4 regions of the Kitasatospora sp. NPDC097643 genome follow, and region 2 is predicted to be linked to each of the others. Evidence: riboswitches for the same ligand, from Rfam matches in the RefSeq annotation. Region 2 holds a riboswitch; each other region holds the start of a gene.
What was found. A riboswitch is a leader RNA that binds a small molecule or an ion and turns the genes downstream of it on or off. The one in region 2 is predicted to bind cobalamin.
Positions count from the first base shown of each region.

Region 1: linked by a shared signal. The riboswitch ahead of ABTY15_RS04225 (ribonucleoside-diphosphate reductase subunit alpha) and the one ahead of ABTY15_RS07470 (cobalamin biosynthesis protein) in region 2 are both predicted to bind cobalamin.
Region 3: linked by a shared signal. The riboswitch ahead of metE (5-methyltetrahydropteroyltriglutamate--homocysteine S-methyltransferase) and the one ahead of ABTY15_RS07470 (cobalamin biosynthesis protein) in region 2 are both predicted to bind cobalamin.
Region 4: linked by a shared signal. The riboswitch ahead of nicT (Nickel transporter NicT) and the one ahead of ABTY15_RS07470 (cobalamin biosynthesis protein) in region 2 are both predicted to bind cobalamin.

Region 1 covers NZ_JBEOSA010000004.1:9,485-13,651, forward strand. Annotated here, with positions in the region: gene ABTY15_RS04225 (ribonucleoside-diphosphate reductase subunit alpha) at 1-1,756, opposite strand, end outside; cobalamin riboswitch at 1,947-2,076, opposite strand; gene ABTY15_RS04230 (glycosyltransferase family 39 protein) at 2,266-3,909, opposite strand; gene ABTY15_RS04235 (glycoside hydrolase family 26 protein) at 3,909-4,167, opposite strand, start outside.
Region 2 covers NZ_JBEOSA010000007.1:130,523-134,689, forward strand. Annotated here, with positions in the region: gene ABTY15_RS07460 (putative cobaltochelatase) at 1-65, opposite strand, end outside; gene ABTY15_RS07465 (cobyric acid synthase) at 62-1,576, opposite strand; gene ABTY15_RS07470 (cobalamin biosynthesis protein) at 1,573-2,562, opposite strand; cobalamin riboswitch at 2,678-2,806, opposite strand; gene ABTY15_RS07475 (helix-turn-helix domain-containing protein) at 3,059-3,772, shown strand; gene ABTY15_RS07480 (alpha/beta hydrolase) at 3,939-4,167, shown strand, end outside.
Region 3 covers NZ_JBEOSA010000045.1:36,653-40,819, reverse strand. Annotated here, with positions in the region: gene ABTY15_RS25705 (hypothetical protein) at 78-713, shown strand; gene ABTY15_RS25700 (hypothetical protein) at 710-1,054, shown strand; gene ABTY15_RS25695 (methyltransferase domain-containing protein) at 1,117-1,875, shown strand; cobalamin riboswitch at 1,981-2,202, shown strand; gene metE (5-methyltetrahydropteroyltriglutamate--homocysteine S-methyltransferase) at 2,366-4,167, shown strand, end outside.
Region 4 covers NZ_JBEOSA010000055.1:45,377-49,543, reverse strand. Annotated here, with positions in the region: gene ABTY15_RS29010 (CDP-glycerol glycerophosphotransferase family protein) at 1-770, opposite strand, end outside; gene ABTY15_RS29005 (ArsR/SmtB family transcription factor) at 826-1,221, opposite strand; cobalamin riboswitch at 1,304-1,510, shown strand; gene nicT (Nickel transporter NicT) at 1,544-2,659, shown strand; gene ABTY15_RS28995 (EamA family transporter) at 2,667-3,515, opposite strand; gene ABTY15_RS28990 (helix-turn-helix domain-containing protein) at 3,690-4,167, shown strand, end outside.

The DNA of each region.
Region 1 (4,167 bases), on a different contig from region 2:
CGGCGGACGGGAAGTGGTCGATGTGCAGCTCGCCGCGGGCCGCGCGGGTCTCGCCGTACGCCTCGTGGCGACCGAGCTGCTCGGCCAGGTCGGCGGAGCGCTCGTACGCGGTGAGCATGATGCGCTCGGCGATGAGGGTGGAGAGAGCCTTCGCCTCGGCGGAGTCGAAGTCGATCCGCAGCTTGAAGAAGACGTCCTGGAGGCCCATCACGCCGAGGCCCACCGGCCGCCAGCGCGAGTTGGAGGTGCCCGCCTCAACCGTCGGGTAGAAGTTGATGTCCACCACGCGGTCGAGGAAGGTCACGGCGGTCCGCACGGTGGCGTCCAGCCGCTCCCAGTCCATCGCGCCGAGCAGGTCCGCAGCCGAAGCCCCGTCAGCCACGTGCGCACCGAGGTTGACCGACCCCAGGTTGCAGACGGCGGTCTCGGAGTCGTCGGTGACCTCCAGGATCTCGGTGCACAGGTTGGACGAGTGCACCGTGCGACCCGGCAGCGCGGTCTGGTTGGCGGCCCGGTTGGAGGCGTCCTTGAAGGTCATCCAGCCGTTGCCGGTCTGCGCGAGGGTGCGCATCATCCGGGCGTACAGGGTCTGCGCCGGGATGGTGCGGACGGCCTTGCCGGCCAGCTCGGCCTTGCGGTACGCCTCGTCGAAGTCGGCGCCCCACAGGTCGACCAGCTCGGGCACGTCGGCCGGGGAGAACAGCGACCAGTCGGCGTTGGCGTTGACCCGGCGCATGAACTCGTCCGGGATCCAGTGCGCCAGGTTGAGGTTGTGGGTGCGCCGCGCCTCCTCACCGGTGTTGTCGCGCAGCTCCAGGAACTCCTCGATGTCGGCGTGCCAGGTCTCCAGGTAGACGCAGGCCGCGCCCTTGCGGCGGCCGCCCTGGTTGACGGCGGCGACCGAGGAGTCGAGGGTGCGCAGGAACGGCACGATGCCGTTGGACTTGCCGTTGGTGCCGCGGATCAGGCTGCCGCGCGAGCGGATGCGCGAGTAGGACAGGCCGATGCCGCCGGCGTGCTTGGACAGCCGGGCGATCTGCGCGTACCGGTTGTAGATCGAGTCGAGGTTGTCCAGCGGCGAGTCGAGCAGGTAGCAGCTGGACATCTGCGGGTGCCGGGTGCCGGAGTTGAACAGGGTCGGCGAGGAGGTCAGGTACTCCAGCCGGCTCATCAGGCGGTACAGCTCGGCGACCTCGGCCACGGACTGCTCGGTGTCGCCGACTGCCAGGCCACAGGCGACGCGGAGCAGGAAGTGCTGCGGGGTCTCGACGACCTTGCGGGTGATCGGGTGGCGCAGCAGGTAGCGGGACTGCACGGTGCGCAGGCCGAAGTACTCGAAGCGGTCGTCGCCCTGCGGGTCGATCAGCGCGTCGAGGGCGGCGGCGTGCTTGGCGACGAAGGCGGCGGTGGTGTCGCCGATCAGGCCCTCGGCGTGGCCGACGGCGATCGAGGCGGCGAAGGACACCGCGCCCTGGCTGTTCGCCTCGTCCACGATCTCCAGGGCGAGCAGGCGGGCGGCGAGCTTCGAGTACTGGGGGTCCTCGGCGATCATCGACGCGGCGGCGTCCACGGCCAGCCCGCGCAGCTCGGCGAAGTCCGAGCCGGCGTGGCGGCCGCGCAGCGCGGCGGCGGCGACATGGCCGGGGTCCACCTGGGGGAGATCGACGCTGCGGTCGGTGAGCAGCCGCAGCAGCGCGCCGCCGGGGTCGGAGACCGTCGGGTCGGCGGGGGCGGTACCGGAACCCTGGGTGGGCAGGGTGGCTGAGGCAGCGGTGGTCAAGGCGCTCTCTCCTGGCGGCGATCGGCGGCGGTGATCGGGGCACCGGACCGTTCGGGGCAGGGGAGCATGGCGCGAACGCGGAGCGCGTCGCGCGACGGTGGCATCCCCGGCCCGCCCGCGAGGCCCGGAAGGTACTGCTCGTGCTGGCGCGGCCTCTGCGGGAGGGCCGGGTGGCACGCCGTCGGCAGGTACTCGGACTCGCGGGCTCGGCCTGGTGGGCCGCCCGCACACCGCTGCGGGGCAGTCCCGGACTCCCACCGGGTTCCCCTGCGTCGACAGCAGGAGTGAGCATACATGTAGTGGCGAGGGACTGCGGCGGCACCATATGTAGTGGCTGCCGTGTCGAGTGCCGAGGCCGGTCCGGCGGGCTGTCAGGCCTTCAGACCGGCCCGGTCAGCCCTTCAGGCGGGCCTGGGTCGGCCCTTCAGGCGGGCCTGGGCCAGCCCTTCAGGCAGGCCCGGGCCGGCCCTTCGGACCGGCCCCGGTCAGTACTTCAGGTAGACCCGGTAGGTGCTGGAGTCGCCCGTCGGGGAGGTGAACTGGGCGATCAGCCGGTAGTGCCCGGCGGTGGCCAGCGCGGCCGTCAGAGCCCGGTCCGTGGCGCTCGGCGCGGTGCTGTCGAGGACGACCATGGCGTACTGGCCGTCCCGGATCGCGGCCGCGCTGCCCTCGTCGCCGTGGTGCTGGACCCCGGCGGCGTCCCGGTAGTCGGTGCCGTGCCGCGCCGGGACCCACTGCCCGGGCGCGCCGACGGCGACCAGGTAGTAGTCGGCGAGCCCGTCGACCTCGGTGAGGTAGCGGCCCTGCGGGGTGGAGTGCAGCCGCAGCACCGCGAGCAGCCGGCCGGAGTCGGGGCCGCTCTGGTAGCGCAGGGAGGACTGTTCGAGGCCGAGCGCGAGCAGCGCGACCCAGACCAGGATGCCCAGCTGGGGGTGGCGGAAGTGCGCGCCGACCAGCCGGGTCAGCCCCATCCCGGCGACCGGGGTGGCGAGCAGCAGCCCGTACCCGAGGTGCCGGAACATCGTCTGGGAGGTGCCGAGCCCCAGGTGGACGGCCGGGACGAGCAGCGCGGTGGCGGTCAGGGCCAGGCCCAGCAGTGCGCGCTGGGCCCGGGTGGCGGTGAGGCCGCCGTTCTCGGGCGACTCGTTCAGCTGCTCGCGCCGGACGTAGGCGATCGCGCCGGCCACCGCGAGGACGGTGAACAGGCCGCCCCACTGGGCGACGTACAGCAGGGTCTCGCCGAACGGGCGGGCGGCGTGGCCGAGCCCGGGGGACCAGGTCAGGACGTCGTCCAGCAGGCCGAAGGGCAGCAGGGCGCCGGCCGTGGCGGCGGCCAGCAGCAGACCGCGCAGCAGGGCCGGGCCGAGCCGCCGGTGCGGCCAGGCGGTGGCCACGGCCAGCACCAGCAGGGCGGGCAGCGCGAACACGGCCGAGTAGGCGACCGCGGCGGCCAGGGCGGCGGCCGGGGCGGCGAGCAGGACCAGGGCCACCGGGCGGCGGGCGGTGAACACCACCGTCCAGGCCGCCAGGGCGACCAGGAGCACGGCGAGCGCCTCGGGGGCGGCGTAGTAGCCGACCACGACGGTGGACTGCACGACCGCGTACGCGGCGATGCCGCAGATGGCGACCCGCTCGTTGAAGAGCCGGCGGGTGAGCGAGTACAGGAGCACCGTGGTGACCAGGGCGAAGGCGAGGCTGAGCGTCCGGGCGCCGAAGACGCCGCCGGCGTTGGCGGCCGCCCCGGCCAGCGGCGGGTAGAGCCAGGGCGAGCCGGCGATCCGGTCGACCAGGTCGGTGGTCACGGTGGCGCCGTCGAGCAGGTGGGAGAGCTGCTGGCGGCCGGCCACCATCGCCACCGCCTCGTCGGGGTGCGCGGCGGCCAGCAGGCGCAGCGACAGCGCGGCCTGGACGGTCAGCACGGCGGCCAGCAGGCCGCGGGCGATCCAGCGGCGGCGGGGGCTGGGGGCCGGGTCCCAGCCGATCGCGGCGACCTCGGGGATGGTGTACGGCGCCAGCTCGACGGCCTGGTCGTCGGGCTCGGGGGCGGCGGGTACGGGCTCGTCGTCGGGGTGGACGTCGGCGGCCGCGGCGGGGGAGAAGGCGGGGGAGAACTCGGGCTCGGTGGTCATCATGGGTTCCGGATGTCGAAGCCGTAGCGGGGGTCTGCCACGCGGTGCTTGAAGGCGGCGAGGGTCTCCGGGACGGCCTCGATGCGCCAGTCCGCCCGCTTGACGATGTTGAACCAGATGAAGCCGATGACGTCGTCGTGCGCCTCCAGCCCGGAGAACAGCTGGTCGATGTCCGCGAGCTGGCGCTTGCCCTGTTCGGAGGCGGTCTCGCTGATGAAGAAGGGCTTCTTGGTGAAGGCGCGGATCTCGGCCATCGTG
Region 2 (4,167 bases):
AGCAGCCCGAGCCGCAGGTCGGCCATGCCGACGATCGCGGTGAACGGATAGCGGACGTCACTCATGCATTCTCCCCAGGTGCCCCGGGCGCCAGGAACGGCAGCGATCCGGCCGCCGGCACCCCGCCCTCGATCAGCTTCCACAGCGCGTCGGTGTCCGCGTGTTCCTCGATCAGGTCGCCGAGCCGGTCCAGGCGGGCCTCGCGGGCCTCGGCGAACGAGGTGTCCGGCGCCGGGACGAACGCCCGGCCGGCCAACCCGGCGACCTCGCGCAGGAGTTCACGGCGGAACCCGTCGTTCTCCAGCGCGCCGTGCCAGGTCGTGCCCCAGACCGAGCCGACCCGGCAGCCGTCCAGGAACGGCTCCCCGCCCTCCACGGCGACGACCCCGTGATGGATCTCGTACCCCACCACCCGCTGCCCGAAGGCCTCGCCGACCGGCCGCCCGAGCACCTTCTCGGCGCCGAAGCGGACGTGCGTCGGCAGCAGTCCGAGCGCGGAGACCTCACCCGCCTTCGACTCCACCTCGTCGACGATCCCGCGCGCCAGCATCTGGTAGCCGCCGCAGACCCCGAGGATCGGCAGCCCGGCCGCCGCCCGCGCCTTCAGCGCCGGCTCCAGCCCGCGCTCGCGCAGCCAGGCGAGGTCCGCCACGGTGGCCCGGGTGCCGGGCAGTACCACCAGGTCGGCGTCGGCCAGCTCCTCCGGCCGGGTGGCCCAGCGCACCAGCACGCCCGGCTCCTGCGCCAGCGCGTCCACGTCGGTGAAGTTGGACAGCCGGGGGAAGCGCACCACGGCCACCCGGAGCACGTCCGCCCCGAGCGGCCCGCGCCCCTCGGCACGGTCCACCACGGTGGTCAGGTCCAGCGAGTCCTCGGCGTCCAGCCACAGCCCCGGCAGCATCGGCAGGGTGCCGAGCACCGGACGGCCGGTCAGGTCGTGCAGCATGTCCAGCCCGGGCGCCAGCAGCCGCGCGTCGCCTCGGAACTTGTTGACGAACCAGCCCGCCACGTGCCGCTGGTCCTCCGCCGACAGCAGCGCCAGCGTCCCGTACATCGCCGCGAACACGCCGCCCCGGTCGATGTCGCCGACCACCACCACCGGCAGGCCGGCCGCGGTGGCCAGGCCCATGTTGGCGATGTCCCGGTCCCGCAGGTTGATCTCGGCGGGCGAGCCGGCGCCCTCGCAGACCACCACGTCGAACCGGCGGCGCAGGTCCGCCAGGCACTCCAGCGCCCGCTCCAGCAGGACGGGCTTGCGCTCGCGGTAGTCCAGCGCGCCGACCTCGGCGACCGGCCGGCCCAGCAGCACCACCTGGCTGCGGCCGTCCGCGCCCGGCTTGAGCAGCACCGGGTTCATCGCCGCCTCCGGCTCCACCCGGGCGGCCTGCGCCTGCATCGCCTGGGCCCGGCCGATCTCGGCGCCGTCGGCGGTGACGAAGGAGTTCAGCGACATGTTCTGCGCCTTGAACGGCGCGACGCTCACCCCCTGCCGCGCCAGCCAGCGGCAGATGCCCGCGGTGACCACGCTCTTGCCCGCGTCCGAGGTCGTCCCGGCGACCAGCAGCGCATTCGTCACGCCTTGCCCCTCCTCATCAACGCCCGGATCGCCAGGTGCCCCGCGACCGTCGTACCCAGCGCCAGCGCACCCACCCGCCGGGAGAGCGTGCAGGCCCGCTCGATGTCGTCCACCGTCACCGGCCGCAGCTCCGCGCCCAGGACGGGCCGGTGCTCGACCCGCTCCCCGTAATTCAACGTCCCGCCCAGCCGGACCCCGACCGCGCCGGCGAAGGCCGACTCCGCCTGGCCCGCGTTCGGGCTGGGGTGCGCCGAGCCGTCCCGCCGCCAGACCCGCCAGGCCGTCCGCGGCTCGGGCGCGGCGGCCACCGTCAGCAGCGCGGTCAGCCGGGCGCCCGGCCAGCCCGCCACGTCGTCCAGCCGGGCCGAGGCCCAGCCGAACCGGGCGTAGCGCGGTGAGCGGTGGCCGACCATCGCGTCCAGGGTGTTCACGGCGCGGAACGCCAGCAGCCCGGGCGTGCCCGCCAGGGCGCCCCAGGTCAGCGCGTTCACCACGGCGTCGGCGGTGTTCTCGGCCACCGACTCGACGACGGCGCGGGCGATCTGCTGCTCGTCCAGCGCGCTCGGGTCCCGTCCGCACAGGTGCGGCAGCCGCTCGCGCGCGGCCGCGAGGTCGCCCGCGGCGAGGGAACGGCCGATGGTGCGGGCCTCCCGGGTCAGCGAGGTGCCGCCGAGCACCGTCCAGGTCGCGGCGGCCGCCAGCGCGGCCCGGCCCAGCGGGCGCCGGCCCACCGTCCGCTCCAGGGCGACGGCCCCGGCCGCGACCGCGCCCACGCACAGCGCCGTGTACGCGGCGCCGGTCGCCCGGTCGTCCCGCCAGATCCGTCGTTCCAGCCTGCCCGCGGCGCTGCCGAAGACGGCCACCGGGTGGCCGCGGCGGGGATCGGCGAAGCGGGCGTCGGCGAGCGCCCCCGCGACGGCGCCCAGCGCGAACGCGGCGGCGCCGACCAGCGGGCGTGCGGCGGTCAGCGGGCGTGCTGCGGTCAACGAGCGCGCGGCCCAGCGGCTCGGGCGTCGAGTAGCGGGCCCGGTCCGGGCAGCCTGCATCGCGTGCGTGTCCTCACTCAGGGTCCGCGCCCTGGCTCGACGTAGCGGGGGCGAGAGTCTCCTGGCTTCCGGGTCCGACGCACCCCCGGGCCTTCCAGCGGCATCTGACGGCCCGCCGTGGCATCGTCCGAACGTGCTCCCCGGTGACAGTGGCGGGACCGCGCCGGACTCGCACCGGCTTCCTCTGCATGCCTCCGTTTGGCCCCAGGATCCCATCACGCGCCCGAACCGGGAGTCAACCGAGGTCACGGAGGGGTTGGTCACACGATGGGCGCCCGCCGGCGGGCCGGATCCGCCCCGTCACTACCTCCGATCCCTGCGCCCGCAGGGGCATGACACCCTGTGCGATCGTCCAGCCGTCCGGAGGAACCTCCAGGGCCGCTTCGTGTGTTCGGCGGCTGGGGCCCCCGTCCACCGGCACCTACCGTTCGTTCCCATGCGACGCAGACAGCCCCCCGCCCTGCCGCCGGTGCCGTTCTCGCCCGCGGCCGCCCGCGCCCACCGGGCCGGCCTCGGCCTGACCCCCGAGCAGGTCGCCGAGGGCATGGCCGCCCACGGCGTCCGGCTGCTGCCCCACCACGTCCTCGCCTGGGAGAGCGGCGAGCTGCGCCCCACCGAGGAGGAGTTCATCGCCCTCGCCCGGGCGCTCTGGTGCCCGGCCGCCCAGCTCATGGGCGTCCGCCCGGCCCGGCTGCGCGACCACCGGGTCGCCCGCGAACTCGGCCAGGAGGCTGCCGCCCGTCGCATCGGCGTCGGCCTGGCCACCTACCAGCAGGCCGAACTCACCGGGAAGTGGGACGGCGACGAGGACCAGACCCACGCCCTCGCCCAGGTGCTCGGTCTGCGGCTGAGCGAGCTCGTCGAGGTGACGGGCCGTCGCGAGGCCCTCGACCAGCGGCTGCGCCAGTGCGTCGACGGCCGCTGGCAGGCCCAGCTCCGGGCCGTCGCCCGGATCGTGCCGGTGCACCAGGACGACCTCGCCGCCGTCCTGACGGTGCTCCAGCAGGAGAACCAGGTCTCCTCCCACTGGGGCGCCGGCGGCTGGGGCTCCCCGGCGCCCGCCGCCCGGCCCGAACCGGCACGGGAGCAGTCGCTCGCCGAACGGTTCTGGGAACTCCTCGGCCGGGCCCAGACCGACATCCCGGTCTGAGTCGCGGTCCGGTCGTCCCCCTGGTCGTGGTCCGGTCGTTCCCCCGTCGTGACCCGGACGGCCCAGCCCGGTGGCCCGCCGCCCGGCCCGCCGGTGAACTGGTGATCGAACGCCGTCCGGTCCGCCACCACCAGAGCGGGGCCGCCGAACAGAGCGGGGAAGCGATATGCGTTGGGGAACCGCGGCCGTCGTGGCGGCCGCCGCCGTCGGCGCCGGAGCCGCCATCCTGGTCATCGGCCGCCGGGCCTCCGAACGGATCGTCCACCCGGGGACCGCCGTCAAGGAGTCCGGAACCGGAACCGGATCCGGACCCGTCCTGATCCAGAGCCTGGGTGCCGGGCGGCTCACCTTCACCCCGCGCGCGGCCAGCCTGCGCCCCGGCCGCTGGGCCGTCG
Region 3 (4,167 bases), on a different contig from region 2:
AGCTCAAGATGGGCTGGACAGTGGTTTTCCGAGCGGACGGGTGGTGCGGCGTGGAGCGGTTGCGGGAGGATGATCCGTTGGGCGGGATGCGGCCGCTGCTGGAGGCGGGCGACGCCGTGCTGGGGTACGAGCCGGGCGGGCCGGAGGACGGCTTCGCGGACCACTGCTGGGTGTTGCACTCGATGTACGTGGGCGGGGAGCGGGTGCGCTGGGCCGATGTGCTGGCGGAGTCCGGCCGACGGCTCGCGGACTGGCCGTCCACCCTGTCGACGCGGGTGTTCGGCCCCGGGGTGCGGCCGGACGGCGTCGACTACCCGGACAGCGGCGAGCCCGACCGGGCGTGCCTGGAGCGGCTGGTGCAGATCCTGGCCCGGCACAGCGCCGAGGGCCCGGCGACGGAGTGCTACTGGGCGCAGGCGGCGATCGAGGACCTGGGGGATCCGGTCCCGGCGCACCGGGGCCGGCTGGCGGAGGCGGTGGCGCACCACGACGCCTGCCGGGGACCGGCCCGCTCGACCGGTCTGGCGTTCCCCGCCCACTGGTGGCCGCTGGACCGTTCCTGGTTCGTCCTCTCCGACTGGGACCTGAGCGCCACCGAGGTGTTCGGCTCGGAGGCGCTGATCGCGGACCTGCTGGCCGACGGCGAGCTGGAGGCCGTCCGCCATCCGCGCATCGCGGAGGCACCGCCCAGCCGGGCCGGGTGGCCGGTGTGATCGACCTGCCCCAGGGCTCCTGGTGGGACTGGGACGTCTGGTCGTGGTGCCCGGGCGAGCTGAGGCTGGCCGCCGGTTACGACCTGGCGTACCACCACGGCCTGGAGCTGGTGTTCGCCGACCCGCTGTACGTCCGCTGCCCGGCGGCCTTCCAGGATCCGGTGTTCCGCGCGCCGACGCCGCAGGAGCGAAGGCTGGTCGAGCGGCAGTGCGGCGAGCCGCCGGGTGTGCTGGTGGCCTTCGAGGCGGACGGCGCAGGCACGGAGCCGGCGAGCGGCCTGATCGCGGCGGGCAGTCTGGCCGTGGTCGTGGGAACGGTGCTGCGGTACGGAGGCGGTTGAGGCGGCCGCTCCGGGGAGAAAAACGGGTGGCCGGGCGGGCGCGACGGCACCATGATGCGGGCATGCGCACCTTCGAGGAACTGATCGCCGAGGCCGAGGCGGCGTCCGTGGACGGCTGGGACTTCTCCTGGCTGGACGGGCGCGCCACCGAACAGCGCCCGTCCTGGGGCTACCAGCGGCTGCTGGGCGAACGCCTGGCGCACGTCGAGGCGGCGCTGGACCTGCAGACGGGCGGCGGCGAGGTGCTGGCCGGGGCGGTACGGGCCGGCGGGATGCCGCGCACGATGGCCGCCACCGAGTCCTGGCCGCCGAACGTGGCGCGCGCCACCGGGCTGCTGCACCCGCTGGGCGCGGTCGTGGTGGCGGCCGCGGACGAGCCGCCGCTGCCGTTCGCCGACGCGGCCTTTGACCTGGTCAGCAGCCGGCACCCGGTGAAGCCCTGGTGGGCGGAGATCGCCCGGGTGCTGCGGCCGGGCGGCAGCTACTTCGCCCAGCACGTCGGGCCGGCCTCCGTCTTCGAGCTGGTGGAGTACTTCCTCGGCCCGCTGCCCGAGGCCCGCGAGGGCCGCCGCCCCGAGATCGAGAGCGCGGACGCGCGGGCCGCCGGGCTGGAGGTGGTGGACCTGCGCTCGGAGCGGCTGCGGATGGAGTTCTTCGACATCGGCGCGGTGGTGTACTTCCTGCGCAAGGTGATCTGGATGGTGCCGGGCTTCACCGTCGACGCGTACCGGGAGCGGCTGCGCGAGCTCGACGAGCAGATCCGCACCCAGGGCCCGTTCGTCGCGCACTCGGCCCGCTTCCTGATCGAGGCGCGCAGGTAGATCGACCCTGCCGCGCACGCCCGACACCTCGACGCGCACCTGACCGTCGGCCGGGTCACGCGGACGCGTTTCGTGGTTTCCGCGTCAGTTCGCGTTGCCTGCCCCTAAGCTGACCGGGCAGCTGGTTCGCCCTGTCCGCCAGGCAGGCGCGTCGCAAGAGGGAACCCGGTGGGAATCCGGGACTGCCCCGCAGCGGTGAGCGGGAACGACCGCCGTCATACGCACTGGGCCCGACCGGGCCTGGGAAGCGACGGCCAGTAGGTGTCCGCCCTTCACAGGGTGGGCGTGCCCGCGAGTCCGAAGACCTGCCCGCTGCCCGCCCGCGGACCATCCGCGCGCGGATATCCGGTGACCTCGAGGGCGGGTCGGCGACCACACCAGGCGGATCAGGCACGCATGTCCACGGCGGCCGCCGTCCGGTTCGTCATCCCTTCGCGCCCTCCTCCCGTCCCCGGGTACTTGAGGAGAAAGACTCGCGAAGGAGAGTCCCTTGACCACGAAGTCCGCAGCCGCGGCAACCCTCGCCACCGCGTACGGCTACCCCCGCCAGGGCCGGGGCCGGGAGCTCAAGAAGGCCATCGAGGGGTACTGGAAGGGCACGGTCACTGCCGGGGCGCTGCTGGCCACGGCCGCCGACCTGCGCCGTGCGAACTGGCGGCAGCTCGCCGACTCCGGCATCGAGGAGGTCCCGACCGGTGACTTCTCGCTGTACGACCACGTGCTGGACACCACGGTCGCCGTCGGCGCGATCCCGGCCCGGCACCGGGACGCGGTCGAGGCCGACGCGCTGGACGGGTACTTCGCCATGGCGCGCGGCACCCAGGAGGTGGCGCCGCTGGAGATGACCAAGTGGTTCGACACCAACTACCACTATCTGGTCCCGGAGTTGGGGCCGGACACGGTCTTCGCGGCGAGCCCGGCCAAGGCGGTCGGCGAGCTCAGGGAGGCCCTGGCGCTCGGCCACGACGCCCGGCCCGTACTGGTCGGCCCCGTCACCTACCTGCTGCTCGCCAAGCCGGCGCCCGGTGTGGACGAGGACTTCCAGCCGATCACGTTGCTGGACCGGCTGCTGCCCGTTTACGCGCAGTTGCTCGCCGACCTCAAGGCCGCCGGAGCCACCTGGGTCCAGTTGGACGAACCCGCCTTGGTGCAGGACCGCACCCCGGCCGAACTGGGTGCCGCGGCCCGCGCCTACCGCGACCTCGGGGCGCTCGCCGACCGGCCGCAGCTGCTGGTCGCGAGCTACTTCGATCGCCTCGGTGACGCCCTGCCGGTGCTCGCCAAGGCCCCGGTCGAGGGCCTGGCACTGGACTTCACGGGCCCGGCCGCCGCCAACCTGGACGACCTCGCCGCCGTCGGCGGGCTGCCCGGCAAGCGGCTGGTGGCCGGGGTGATCGACGGGCGCAACGTCTGGATCAATGACCTGGAGAAGTCACTGGCCACCCTGGCGACCCTGCTCGGCCTCGCCGACCGGGTCGACGTCGCCCAGTCCTGCTCCCTCCTGCACGTGCCGATCGACGCCACGCTCGAACGCGACATCGATCCGCAGATCGCCCGCTGGCTGGCCTTCGCCAGGCAGAAGGCCGCCGAGACGGCACTGCTGGCCCGCGGCCTGCGCGAGGGCACCGGCGCGATCACCGCCGAACTCGCCGCGAACCGCGCCGACCTGGCCTCCCGAGCCCACTCGCCGATCACCCGCGACCCGGCCGTCCGGGCCCGCGCCGCCGCCGTCACCGCGGACGACGCCCGCCGGGCCCAGCCCTACCCTGTCAGGGCCGAGGCCCAGCGCGCCCGGCTCGGCCTGCCGCTGCTGCCGACCACCACCATCGGCTCCTTCCCGCAGACCGGCGAACTGCGCATCGCCCGAGCTGATCTGACGGCGGGTCGGATCGGTGCGGAGGCGTACCGCGAGCGGATGGAGGCCGAGGTCCGCGAGGTCATCGCCTACCAGGAGAAGGCCGGACTGGACGTGCTGGTGCACGGCGAGCCCGAACGCAACGACATGGTCCAGTACTTCGCCGAGCAGCTCACCGGCTACCTGGCCACCCGGCACGGCTGGGTGCAGTCCTACGGCACCCGGTACGTGCGGCCGCCGGTCCTCGCCGGGGACATCTCCCGGTCGCACCCGATGACGGTGGACTGGTTCCGCTACGCCCAGGGCCTGACCGACCGCCCGGTCAAGGGCATGCTCACCGGCCCGGTCACCATGCTCGCCTGGTCCTTCGTCCGTGACGACCAGCCGCTCGCCGACACCGCCCGCCAGGTCGCCCTCGCGCTGCGCGACGAGGTCAC
Region 4 (4,167 bases), on a different contig from region 2:
CTGTCGAGCAGGGCCTCGGGGTCGTGCCGGCTCCAGATGTTGGGGTGCAGGACGACGGCCACGGTGTACTCGTCGGCGGGGAGCCGGCGGACCAGGCGTTGCGGCAGGTCGGGGTGGCGGCCGAATAACGAGTGCTCGCTCCAGGTGGAGTTGACGACGACGAGCCGTCGGCCGTCGACGGCGCCGAGCGCGGCGCGGTAGGCGTCGCGGGAGCGGTGGCTGCGCAGCATCCGGTCGAAGCACGGGTCGCCGACCACCCGGGCGACGTCCACGGCCTCGGGGCAGGAGACCCGCAGGCGGTCCAGCTGCTCGGGGTGGGAGAGGCCGAGGACGTCCACGAACACCCGCCCGCGGTGGGTGAGTTCGTTGCGGGAGAGGCCGGCGGCGCTGACCGTGTCGCCGGTGGACTCGGTCACCAGCCGGTTGTAGCCGGCGCCGTGCGGGAGGACGACCAGGCGGGCGTCCAGGCGGTGCATGGAGGAGTGGACGGCGCAGGCGACGGCCAGGTCGAAGCGGTGCCGGACGGCGTCCTCCCAGTCCAGCACGGTGAAGCCGGGCAGTCCGCGGACGTAGTCGTCCAGGGCGCGGTCGGCGAAGGCGGAGCCGGGGTTGACGGTGAAGTACCGGGCGATGCCGTCGGGGTTCAGCAGGGTGAGGACGTCCAGGACGCGGGTGGCCGAGGTGAGGGTGCGGGCGACCGCCAGCACGCGGGCCTTGACCGGTCGGGTGTTCCAACGGTCGGCGGGCCAGGCGTGGGGGCGGGACGGCACACCATGATCGTACTCATCCGGGGTGCCGCCCCGGGGTGCGTTTCCCGAGTGTCGGTCAGCCGGCCGCCGCGGTGGGCCCGGTGACCGGCTCGTGGTGTTCGGCGGCGGTGCACTCGTCCAGCAGGGGGCGCATGGCCTCGTCCACGAGCCGGTAGCGCACCACTCGTCCGTCCTTGTCGCCGGTGACCACGCCGGCCGTGCGCAGCAGCCGCAGCGCCTGGGAGACGGCGGGGTCGCGCATGCCGGTGGCGACGGCGAGGTCGGTGACGGCGAGCGGGCCGGCCCGGTGCAGCGCGAGCAGCAGGGCCAGCCGGCCGGGGTCGGCGAGCAGGGAGAACCGCTCGGACCAGGACCGGACGTGCGCGGTGTCGCCGATGGCGGCGATGGCCTCGCAGACCCGGTGCCCGTCGATGGTGCGGTGGTCCGCGCGGTCGGCCGGTACGAGATGCATGGGGACATTCTTGCAGGCCAGGGGCTGTGATCCTGAACACCTGCGCAGGTGTGCAGCCTTGCACCGGCCTGCTCCGCACCCCTACGGTGTTGCCCGCCGTGGTGCTCGGGAAGACCGGTGACGGACCCTCAGGGGTCCCAGTCCGGAGCGGCCCTCGCCACTGTGACCGGGGCCATCGGCAGCGATGGAGTCCGTCCGTACCCACGACGCCACTGGGCGCCTCGCGCGCCTGGGAAGGCGGGTACGGATCCCCGGGAGCCAGGAGACCGGCCACGGCATCTCACGACCGTCTTTCCACGAGGTGCTGGAGCGTGATCCCGAGATGACCCTGCCCGAAACCGCGGCCCCCACGGCCGCGGCGACGTCGTCCGTCCTGCCGTCCTTCCGCTGGAAGCGCGAGGACACCCTCCGCACGGCCGGGTTGATGGGGGTGATCCTGGCCATGCACGTGGTGGCCTTCGGGACGCTCATCTTCCTGGTCGCGCCCCGGAACTACGCGGTGGGTACCCAGGTCTTCGGGGTGGGCCTGGGTATCACCGCGTACACCCTCGGTATGCGGCACGCCTTCGACGCCGACCACATCGCGGTGATCGACAACACCACCCGCAAGCTGATGGCGGACGGCAAGCGGCCGGTCTCGGTGGGCTTCTGGTTCGCCCTCGGACACTCCTCGATGGTGGTCATCATGGCCGCCCTGGTGGCGGGCGGCGCTCAGCTGGCCGACACCCTGATGGACGACGAGTCGACCACGCACAAGTGGCTCGGCATGATCGGCACCAGCACCTCCGGCGTCTTCCTCTACCTGATCGGCGCGCTCAACCTGGCCGCGCTGCTGGGCATCCTGAAGGTGTTCCGGGCGATGCGGGCCGGGCAGTACGACGAGGCGGAGCTGGAGCAGCACCTCGACTCGCGCGGCTTCATGGCCCGGGTGCTGAACCGGGCGACGAAGTCGATCACCCGGCCGGGGCAGATGTTCCCGGTGGGCATGGTGCTCGGCCTGGGCTTCGACACCGCGACCGAGGTCACCCTGATGGTGATGGCCGGTTCGGGCGCGGCCTCCGGGCTGCCCTGGTACGCGATCGCCTGCCTGCCGCTGCTGTTCGCGGCCGGGATGAGCCTGTTCGACACGCTGGACGGGACGTTCATGAACTTCGCCTACCAGTGGGCGTTCTCCAACCCGGTGCGGAAGGTCTACTACAACCTGACCATCACCGGGCTGTCGATCGCGGTGGCGTTCATCATCGGCACCATCGAGCTGGTCACCGTGCTGCACGAAAAGCTCGGTCTGAGCGACCCGGTCAGCGGCTGGATCGCGGACATCTCGCTGGACAACGTCGGCTACGCGATCGCCGGGCTGTTCGTGGTGGTCTGGGCGGTGGCGATCGGCTACTGGAAGCTGGCCGGGGTCGAGAAGCGCTGGGCGCCGGCCGAGCAGTGACCGTCGGTCAGGAGGCGGCGAGCAGCAGTGTCCCCGCCACGGCGAGCCCGGCGCCGACCACCTGGACCGGGCGCAACCGCTCCTTGAGCACCCCGCGCGCCATCAGTGCGGTGACCACGGGGTAGAGCGAGGCGAGCACGGCGGCGGCGGCCGCCGAGCCGCCGTTCGAGGCCAGCGCGTAGACGCCGTTGGCGGCGACGTCGGCCAGGCCGACCGCGGTGAGGGCGGGCAGCCCGGCCCGCAGCCGGGGCAGCAGGCCGGCGGGCCGCGCGCCGCGCAGCGTGACCAGCAGCGTGGTGCCGCCGACGGCGACGTTGCAGAGCCGCTGGACGCAGAGCGCGAGCAGCAGCCCGCCGGTGGTGGCGTGGGCGATCAGCGCCATGCACGAGCCGAAGCCGAAGGCGGCGCCCAGGGTGAGCAGCAGCGCCTTGCGGGCGGCCGTCGGACCGCCGCGCTCGGGCCCGGCGGCCAGCACCACACCGGCCAGGGCCACCGCGATCCCGGCGAGCTGGGGCAGGCCGGGCCGGTCGCCGAGCGCGAGCCCGACGCCGACCGGCACCGCGATGCCGACGGTGGTCAGCGGGGAGACCACGCCCATCGGCCCGAGTGCCAGCGCCCGGTAGAAGGCGAGGATGGCGAACGGGCCGATCACCCCGGCGGCGACGGCGTACCAGAGGGCGGGGGAGGCGTCGGTCCAGCTGCCGGTGGCGAGCACGGCGAGCAGCAGGACGGCGGCCGCCATCAGTTGGGAGACGACCACCACGGTGAGCGCGGGCAGCCGCCGGGCGAGCACGCCGCCGCCGAAGTCGGCCACGCCCCAGAGCAGGCTGGCACTGAGGGCGAGGACGGCGGTCACCGGAGCGCGCCGGCAGGGCAGGGGGGAAGTGAGGACAGCACAATGCACTCCGCAGTACAGTCGGGTGGACTTTGTTGCCGGGATGGCAGCGTAGTGCACTGAACTGAACTTATCGAACAAGATTTTGCACTTTGCCGTGACCATTTCGCACCGAGGACTTCAAGGACTGCCCGCGTGCCGGACCCCGATCTCGTCTCCCAGGCCCTCGCCCGGAACCTCCGGAGGCTGCGCGCCGAGCGCGGCCACACCCTGGACGCCCTCGCCGCCCGCTCCGGCGTCAGCCGCGGCATGATCGTCCAGATCGAGCAGGACCGCACCAACCCCAGCGTGGCCACCGTCGTCCGGCTGGCCGACGCGCTCGGCGTCTCGATCGCGCGGCTGCTCGACTACGAGGAGGGGCCGGGGGTGCGGATCGTGCCCGAGGAGCAGGCCGTCCCGCTGTGGACCGGGCCGTCCGGCGGCACCGGCACCCTGCTCAACGGGGTCGAGGCGCCCGGGCCGCTGGAGCTGTGGGCCTGGCGGATGGAGCCCGGCGAAGGGTACTCCGCGGAGGCGCACCCGGTGGGGACGATGGAGATCATCCGGGTCGAGCAGGGGGAGCTGACCCTGGTGCACGGCGAACGCGAGCACGTGGTGCCGGCCGGCAACACCG